DNA from 2 places in the Aestuariimicrobium sp. T2.26MG-19.2B genome. Region 2 is predicted to be linked to the other one. Evidence: riboswitches for the same ligand, from Rfam matches in the RefSeq annotation. Region 2 holds a riboswitch; the other holds the start of a gene.
The links. A riboswitch is a leader RNA that binds a small molecule or an ion and turns the genes downstream of it on or off. The one in region 2 is predicted to bind FMN.

Region 1 (4,449 bases), 1.0 Mb from region 2:
CGCGCAGCCCGGATGGAGCTGCTCGATCGACGGCTCTCGCGCGCCCACGACCGATCGCGAAGGGTTGTTGGCCCTCGACGTCAGGGGCGCCAAGAGCGTTCGATGCGCCTACCGTCAACCTGGACTGGTGGCGGGCGTCACAGTGAGCCTGCTGGCGTTCGGCCTGCTCGCGGCACTGGCCCATCTGGAGCGTTCGGGACGGGCGAGGCTGCGGCGTCCCCTCGGCCATGTCCAGGGCCCGAACGGTCCGGACCACACCGAGGATTGAGGTCAGGAGCGCCGATCGAGAGACCGTCAGGAGCGGTTGGCCTCGATCAGTTCGCGGAGTTCCCGCACCCTCTCCACCGACGCCTCGACCCCTTCGGCCCGCTGGATGGCCAGCAGCATGCTGGTCTCTCCCTCGGGGTGGTCCTGGGAAGGAGCCAGGGTGAGGTAGGCCCAGGCGTCGCCTGACCCGATGCTGACTCCTTCGAGCTCGTCCCAGCCGTAGCGACGGGTGCTGACCACGTTGCGTACCTTCAGACCCTCCGTGGTGGCCACGGCCGACGACAGGCCGACGGTCATCATCAGCCCAACCATCAGCGCCACGAAGAACAGCAGGGTGGCGATCTGCGGCACGGTGAACTGCGCTCGCACGCGTGGGTCGAGCATGAACCAACCGAACAGCGAGGCACTGACCAGCAGCACCGACAGGCTGATGGCGGTCCGCATCACGGGAAGTGAACGGAAGACCCGCTTCTCGCCGGGTTGCAGGCGCTCGCTCACGTAGGCACCCCTCACAGCCGGCAGGCCGACAGTTCGGTGATCAGGATGGCTCGCGCCCCGACCTGCCACAGTTCGTCCATCAACCGCTGGGCCTGCGCCTTGGGCACCAACGAGCGGACGGCGCTCCATCCCGGCTTGGCCAGGGCCGAAACGGTCGGACCCTCCAGCCCCGGGGTGATGGCACAGGCCGCGTCGAGGTGCTCGGCGGCCACGTCGTAGTCGACCAGCACGTAGTCACGGGCGACCAACACGCCGGACAACCGTCGGAGCACCTGCTCGACCAGTGCGTTGTGTTCGAGCCCGACCCTCTCGATGAGGATGCCCTCGGAGATGCAGATGGGCTCGCCGAACAGTTCGAGGCCGGCCTTGCGCAGCGTCGTCCCTGTCTCGACCACGTCTGCGATGGCGTCGGCGACTCCCAACCGGATCGACGACTCGACCGCCCCGTCCAGCTTGATAAGGCGAGCCGTCACTCCACGCTCGGCCAGGTAGGCCTCGACCAGGCCCGGGTAGGAGGTCGCGATCCGGGTGCCCTCGAGGTCACCCACCTGCCAGTCCGCGCCGCCGGGAGCGGCGAAACGGAAACGGCTGCGGCCGAAGCCCAGACCCATGATCTCGTTGGCGGAAGCTCGGGAGTCAGTCAGCATGTCGCGTCCGGTGATGCCCAGATCGAGGGTTCCCTCCCCCACGTAGACGGCGATGTCGCGGGGACGAAGGTAGTAGAACTCCACCTGGTTCTGCTCGTCCAGCAGCACCAGTTCCTTGGTGTCGGCACGGGTGCGATACCCGGCCTCACGCAGCATCTGGATCGCGGACTCGGACAGTGACCCCTTGTTGGGGACCGCGATCCGCAGCAGCGGCGCACCCGATTCGTCAGTCATGTCAGTCCTCACAGGTGCTTGTAGACGTCTTCGAGGGAGAGGTCGAGAGCGATCATCATCACCTGCAGGTGGTACAGCAGCTGGCTGATCTCTTCGGCGGCCTCGTCCTTGGACTGGTACTCAGCGGCCATCCAGACCTCGGCGGCCTCTTCGACCACCTTCTTGCCGATGGCATGCACGCCCGCATCCAGGCGCTGGACGGTGCCCGATCCCTGGGGGCGGGTGGCGGCGGTGTGACTCAGCTCGGCGTAGAGCTCTTCGAAGGACTTGCTCACGTGGAGCAAGACTACCGGGGTGGGGACAGTGCCCCCACCCCGCGCATCGTGGCGAGACCCGCGAGGATCAGAGGCTGACGCTGACCCCGCTCGGGCTCTGGTCGTGCGCTGCGTCCGCTTCCACGGCACGGTTGCGCCGCTGGACCTGCAGCCACGTGACGAACCCCCAGAGTACGAACGCTCCGTAGATGACGTACATGAGCGCGCTCGGGTAGTACTGGGCCTTCCACAGCAGGGGTACGCCCACGATGTCGACCGCGATCCAGATCAGCCAGAACTCGTTCCAGCCCCGGGCCATGCCGTAGGTCGCGAGGATGCTGCCGGTCAGGATCCACGCATCTGCTGCGGGACCCCACGAGCCGAGTGCCCGGAGCACGTAGAAGCTGGCCACGAAGATGACCACACCCCCGACGCCCAGCTGCAGCAGCCCCCACTTGCCAGCCCACCGAGGCTGGACGCCCACCCCTTCGTCCTCGTGTCGCCGGCGGTAGGCGGCCCAGGTGATCCAGCCGTAGACCGAGGTGATCAGGAAGAAGACCTGGCGTCCGGCCTGCCCCCACAGGTCGAGGTTCTGCGGGGTGTGGAAGACACCGCCCAGGAAGACGGTGAACAGGATGACGTTGCCGAGGATGCCGATCGGCCAGGCGGAGACCCTGCGGCGCATGCCGAGCACTGCCGACGCCAAGCCGAAACCGTTGCCGATGATCTCGCGCCACAGGATGGGCTTGCCGAGACCGAGGTCGAGTTGAGCATCCAGCAACCGGGTGAGGAGGTCGAACATGGGTGTCCTTTCGCGCGGTTGCAGCGATGCACCGGGGCGAGAAGGACAGGCAGGCACGCGGAGCGCGCCAGCTGACCTCGTGTTCCTCCCATCCGGACTTTCACCGTCGGTACTGGAGTTCCACCAGTTCAACCTCGGCGTTGGTCTCCCAACGGCCTCGGGTCGCGGACTGTCACCGCCGGCTCGGACTTTCACCGACCCCGGAACACTGTGCTGCGTCGCCTGTCGGCGACCAATGGATTCTGGCACTCACAACGACATGCCGCCGAACTTTGTTCCCTCGGTGGACGGCCAGCCACCCCAAGGGATTCACCGGCCCGGCGCCGGAAGCCCTGTTCCGCTCAGGCTGTCAACGAGACGCCCAGCAGCGCGTCGATCGCCGCGACGGCCTGCTCCGGGTCGTCGGCACCCTCACCGGCCAGCGTGCGTCGGGCCCAGTCGTCCACCACGACCAACGCCGCCGGTGCGTCGAGGTCGTCGCGGAGGCTGGTCCGAAGGCCCTTGACGAGCGCCTCGACCGGCGCGGAACCTTCCGCCCGCGACACTGCCTGACGCCAAGTAGCCAGTCGCTGCTCGGAAGCTTCGAGTTGGGTGTCGGTCCACTCCCAGTCGGAGCGGTAGTGGTGGTCGAGGAGCGCGACCCGGATGGCGGTCGGTTCGGCACCGTTCGCGCGCAGGCGTGAGACAAGTTCCAGGTTGCCCTTCGACTTCGACATCTTCTCGCCGTCCAGGGCGACCATGCCGGAGTGGACGAAGGCATCGGCGAGGGGTTCGCCGGAGGCGACCCGCGCCTGGGCGGCGCACATCTCGTGATGGGGGAAGGCGAGGTCGGACCCGCCCCCCTGCACGTCGAAATGTGGCCCGAGATGGCCCAGGGCGATGGCGCTGCACTCGATGTGCCAGCCGGGTCGTCCCTCACCGAGCGCCGTCGACTCCCAGTGGGGTTCGCCGTTGCGATGGAGGCGCCAGACCAGACAGTCGAGCGGGTTGCGCTTGCCCTCCCGATCGGGGTCCCCGCCCATCTCGACGAACTTCTTGAGCTGTGCGTCGTGGTCGAGGTGACTGATCGACCCGAAGCCGGGAGCGGTCGACACGTCGAAGTACCAGTCCGGGTGCTCAGGGTCGTCGACCTGGTAGACGGCCCCGCTCGGCAGCATCGACTCGAGCAAGCCCAGCACCGACGGGACTGACTCGACGGCCCCGATGTAGTGGTCAGGCGGGATCACCCTCAGCGCCTCCATGTCACTGCGGAACAGGTCGGTCTGGTCGAGGGCGAGGTCCTGCCAGCGCACTCCCGTCTGCTCGGCCCGCTCCAGCAGCGGTTCGTCGACATCGGTGACGTTCTGGGTGTAGTTCACCGCGAGACCGAGGTCGCGCCAGACCCGGTTCATCAGGTCGAAGGTCAGGTAGGTGTTCGCATGACCGAGGTGGGTGGCGTCGTAGGGGGTGATTCCGCAGACGTACATGCGAGCCGTGCCGTCGACCGGGCCCACCTCGACCAGCTCCTCACGGGCGGTGTCATGCACCCTCAGTCGCGAGGGGGCGTCATCGGTCTCGACCGTGACGCGGGGGACGAAGGGACGAGTCCAAGCCTGCATGGCGGTCAGCCTAGCTGTGGCTCCGGCACCGACACCTCGCCCGTCCAGCCGTCCACGCGGCGCATCAGCCGGGAGCGAACAGGCCCGGTCCAGAGCTGTGCTCGGGGCCCGGTGAGCCCCCGGTTCAGGGTCATTGCCCACCCCGCCCC
Region 2 (4,449 bases):
CGTGTTCACGCGCGAGCGGTTGGGCATCGGCCAGCCGCATCACCTCACCGGCGTCGTGCACGAGTTCGGCGATCATCGCCACGGGTGAGAGCCCCGCAGCCCGGCACAGCTCGACGGCCGCCTCGGTGTGCCCGGGGCGTTGGCTGACACCACCCGGCAGGGCGCGCAGCGGCAACAGGTGCCCCGGCCGGATCAGGTCGGACGGCCCACTGGCCGGGTCGGCGAGCGCATGTAGCGTGCGGGCGCGGTCGGCGGAGGAGATGCCCGTGGTCACTCCCTGGGCAGCATCGACGCTGATCGTGTACGCGGTCCGCAGGCTGTCCTGGGTGCGCGGCACCATCAGGGGCAGGTCGAGCCGGTCGGCGACCTCGGGAGGCATGGGCGCGCACAGGTATCCCGACGTGTGTCGGACCGTCCAGCCGACCCACTCCGGGGTCGCCAGTTCAGCGGCCAGCACGACGTCGACCTCGTTCTCGCGGTCGGTCGAATCGGCCACCAGCACGGGCCGTCCCGCCCGCAGTTCCTCCAGTGCCCTGGCGAGCAGGTCGTGTGAGGGACGAGCCACCGACAGGCCATCGGTGCTCATCGCACGCCCTCCCCGGTCTGCAGGAGCCGCGCGACGTGCCGGGCCAGCACGTCGACCTCGAGGTTCACGGCAGTGCCCTCCCGCGCCTCGCCGAGAGTGGTCGCGGCCAGCGTGGTCGGGATCAGCGACACCCCGAAGGTGTCGTCGGTCACCGTGGTGACGGTCAGGGAGGTGCCGGACACGCAGATCGCGCCCTTCTCGGCCACCAGCGGCGCCAACTCTCGGGGAAGGGCGAAGACGAGGTCGACCCATCGTCCGCCGTGATGGCGCGACACGACGGTGCCGACGCCGTCGACGTGACCCTGCACGATGTGACCGCCGAGGCGGGAGTCCGCTCGCAGCGAGCGCTCGAGGTTGACCTGGTCGCCCACCGCCAACCCGCCCAGGGTGGTCCGGCTGAGGGTTTCGGGAACCGCCTCGACGGCGAAGGTGCCGTCCCCGGGAAGGTCGACGACGGTGAGGCACACGCCGGCGACGGCGATGGAGTCGCCCAGATGTGCGTCCGAGACGACGAGCGGGCCCTGCAGGCGAAGCCGCGTCTCGCCCCCGGGCAGTGGCTCGACCGAGGCGAGGGTGCCGATCTCTTCGATGATTCCTGTGAACATGGCTTCTTCCTGGTGGTGGGTCCGCACGAGGGTGCGGTTCGGTGGGTGGGAGTCAGTCGGCGGTGGCGACCACGAGAACGTCGTCGCCGAGTCGCTCGATGGATCGGGTGTGCCAGCGGTGGGCGTCGCCCAGGGTGGTCGTGCCCAGGTCGTCGACCACGGACCGTCCCGACCCGAGCAACAGGGGCGCGAGGTAGGCGTGGATCTCGTTGACGATGCCGGCACGCAGGAAGGCCGTCGCGAGCGTGGGTCCGCCCTCGACGACGACGTGCCTGACGCCTCGGGATAGCAACTCGTCGAGCACCTGCTGGGGGTCGTGGCTGCGGACCCGGACCAGTCGCCCGTCGCCGCGGTCGACGGCGGCTCCCACCGGAATCGGACGATGCCCCACCACGACCCGTAGCGGCTGGTGAGGGCTCTCGACCCCCCAAGGCCGGGCGGTGAGTGAGGGATTGTCGGCCAGCACCGTGCCGGTTCCGACCACGAGGGCGTCGGTGTGGGCACGGACGGCGTGGGCGTGGGCACGGGCCTGGCGGCCGGTGATCCATTGGCTGCTGCCGTCAGCGGCGGCGATGCGGCCGTCCAGGGTGGCCGCGGTCTTGAGGATGACCCGTGGAACACCCGAAGGTTCTGGTTCGCTCGGAATCGTCTGCAGCCAGTCGGCGATCAGCGCGGAGGCTCGATCGGCCTGGAGCCCCGGGACGACGTCGATTCCGGCACCTCTCAGGGCCTCGCCGCCACCACCGGAGGCAGCCCCCGGATCGTCCACTGCGTACACGACGCGGACGATCCCGGCGGCGAGCAGGGCGACGGAGCAGGCGCCGGTGCGCCCGGTGTGACGGCACGGTTCGAGCGTGACGACGGCGGTGGCTCCCCGGGCGCTGTGACCCCTGGCGCGTAGATCGGCCAGGGCGGCGGCCTCGGCGTGCGGGGTGCCGGCACCCCGGTGGAAACCCTCAGCCAGGACGGTGCCGTCGGGTGCCAGGATGACGCAGCCGACCCGAGGGTTCGGGTCGTGCTCGGGACCCAGGGCGGCCAGTTCGATGGCTCGGAGCATGGCCCGGTGCTCGTCCGGCGTCGTGACGGACTCACGGCTGCCGACGGGCTCGGACGCCTGCGGGTCTGGTGCGGTGGGCACGCTCTGTCCTCCCCGGATGACGGACCGGGGTGATGGCGCGCAGCGACAGGCGGCCCCCACGAGACGCCCTCAGGGGGCGCGCGAAGGAGTCGCCACATCTCCTCCCATCCGGACTTTCACCGTCGGTCCCGGAGTTCCACCAGGTCAACCGGCTCCCGAAGGAGCCGGGTCGCGGACTGTCACCGCCGGCTCAGAGTTTCACTGACCCCGGAGAATGTGGTTCATTCACGTCGAAAGTACCACTCGCGACGCGGGTGGACGATGCCGGTCCGGTCCAGGCTGCCCCCGTCGGTCGAGCAGGGCGGGACTGTCGGCGCCGCTGACTAGGCTGCAGAGGTGAAACCAGACCGCCAGCCCATGGCACCCGAACTGTGGGTGCTGGTGGGATCGGCGTTCCTGATCGCCATCGGGTTCGGCATCGTCGCCCCGGTACTGCCTCAGTTCGCGAAGTCCTTCGACGTCGGCATCGCGGCCGCCTCTGCCATCGTGAGCGTGTTCGCGCTGGTCAGGCTCGTGTTCGCCCCGGCAGGTGGGTGGCTCATCAACCGTTTCGGTGAACGGCGCACCTACCTCGTGGGGCTGGGCGTGGTGATCGTGTCGACGGCCCTGTGCGGGTTCGCCTCCGACTACTGGTCGTTGCTGCTGTTCCGCGGGTTGGGCGGCATCGGATCGGTGATGTTCACCGTCTCGTCGATGGGGCTGTTGGTGCGGTTGGCGCCCCCGGAGCAGCGGGGGAGAACCTCGTCCCTGTACGGGTCGTCCTTCCTGCTGGGCAACATCGCCGGCCCGATCGTGGGTTCGGCCCTGTCAGGTCTGGGTCTGCGGGTGCCGTTCTTCATCTACGCGACGCTGGTGGCGCTTGCGCTCGTCTTCGTCCTGGTCTTCATGCGCCGCGACCCGGGAGCGGTGGGAGCGGCGGACGAGCGCCGTCGGATGACTTTTGCCGAGGCGCTGGCCAGCCCCGGCTACCGGCCGTTGTTGCTGACCGGTGCGGCCAATGGTTGGGCCAACTTCGGTGTGCGGGTGGCGTTGCTGCCGCTGATGGCGGCCGCCGTGCCCGCCATCGGTGTGCCCGGGGCGGGTATCGCGTTGACCTTGTTCGCCGCCGGCAACGCGGTGGCGCAGCAGGTCACCGGTCGTCTGGCCGATCGGGTCGGACGAGTGCCCCTGCTGGTGGTGGGGCTACTGTTCTCGTCCCTCGTGACAGTGTTCTTCGGCTGGTCGGCCACCCTGTGGGTGTTCCTCGCACTGTCGGCGGTGGCGGGCGTGGGCGCGGCCTTCATCGTGCCCTCGAGCCAAGCCCTGCTCGCCGACATCATCGGCACCCAGCGCAGTGGCGGGCAGGCCCTGTCGACCTACTCGATGGCCCAGGACCTCGGGGCCATCACCGGAACGCTGCTGGCCGGGGTGGTGGCGCAGTCGTTCGGGTTCGGGTGGGCGTTTGCCATCACCGCGGGAGTGTTGGCCGGGGCCGCCGTGCCGTGGTTGGTGGGGCGTCGGCCGAGCATGGCCAGCTAGGCGATTCCGGCCCTCTTCGCAGCTCAGCAGATGGGCGTCGTCCACGAGTTCGGAATGGCTGGGGGCTCCATGTCCAGACACGACCAGGCGCCGATCCCCGAGGGGGACCGGCGCCCGATCATGGCTCAGGAAGTCTTCTTGACCTGGGCGGCCTTGGCGTTCGCCTCGGTGTCAGCCAGCTTGGTCAGTGCCTCGTCGGTGGCGGACTCCTCCTCCAGCGACTGCGTCAGCAAGTCGTAGGCGTTGCCGATCGTGAGCATCTTCGCCCAGCGTCGCAGCGTCCCGTAGCGGGTGATCTCGTAGTGCTCGACCGCCTGTGCGGAGGAGATGAGGCCGGCGTCGAGGGCTGTGGTCCCCGCGTAGTCCTCCAGCAGGCCGTCACCCTCCTTGATGATCCCGTCGATGGCCTCGCACTTCTTGCTCATCGGCTTGCGGTCGATCAGCGCGAACACCTCCTCGAGTCGCGCGACCTGTCCCTCGGTCTCACCCAGGTGCTTGCGGAAGGCCGCCTTCAACTCATCGGACGAAGCGGCCTGCTCCAGCTTGGGCAGGGTCTTGAGGATGTTGCGCTCCGCGTAGTAGATGTCTCGCAGCGTGTCGTG

Region 1: it holds a riboswitch for FMN, as region 2 does, so the genes downstream of both, pnuC (nicotinamide riboside transporter PnuC) here and ribD (bifunctional diaminohydroxyphosphoribosylaminopyrimidine deaminase/5-amino-6-(5-phosphoribosylamino)uracil reductase RibD) in region 2, are expected to answer to the same signal.

What each region holds. Positions count from the first base shown of each region.
Region 1 covers NZ_CATNLW010000001.1:19,988-24,436, forward strand. Annotated here, with positions in the region: gene QQZ11_RS00090 (GtrA family protein) at 1-268, shown strand, start outside; gene QQZ11_RS00095 (PH domain-containing protein) at 295-765, opposite strand; gene hisG (ATP phosphoribosyltransferase) at 777-1,646, opposite strand; gene QQZ11_RS00105 (phosphoribosyl-ATP diphosphatase) at 1,655-1,921, opposite strand; gene pnuC (nicotinamide riboside transporter PnuC) at 1,989-2,702, opposite strand; FMN riboswitch at 2,779-2,914, opposite strand; gene mshC (cysteine--1-D-myo-inosityl 2-amino-2-deoxy-alpha-D-glucopyranoside ligase) at 3,044-4,300, opposite strand.
Region 2 covers NZ_CATNLW010000001.1:1,059,076-1,063,524, reverse strand. Annotated here, with positions in the region: gene ribA (GTP cyclohydrolase II) at 1-586, opposite strand, end outside; gene QQZ11_RS04690 (riboflavin synthase) at 583-1,191, opposite strand; gene ribD (bifunctional diaminohydroxyphosphoribosylaminopyrimidine deaminase/5-amino-6-(5-phosphoribosylamino)uracil reductase RibD) at 1,244-2,248, opposite strand; FMN riboswitch at 2,422-2,549, opposite strand; gene QQZ11_RS04680 (MFS transporter) at 2,666-3,847, shown strand; gene QQZ11_RS04675 (YciE/YciF ferroxidase family protein) at 3,973-4,449, opposite strand, start outside.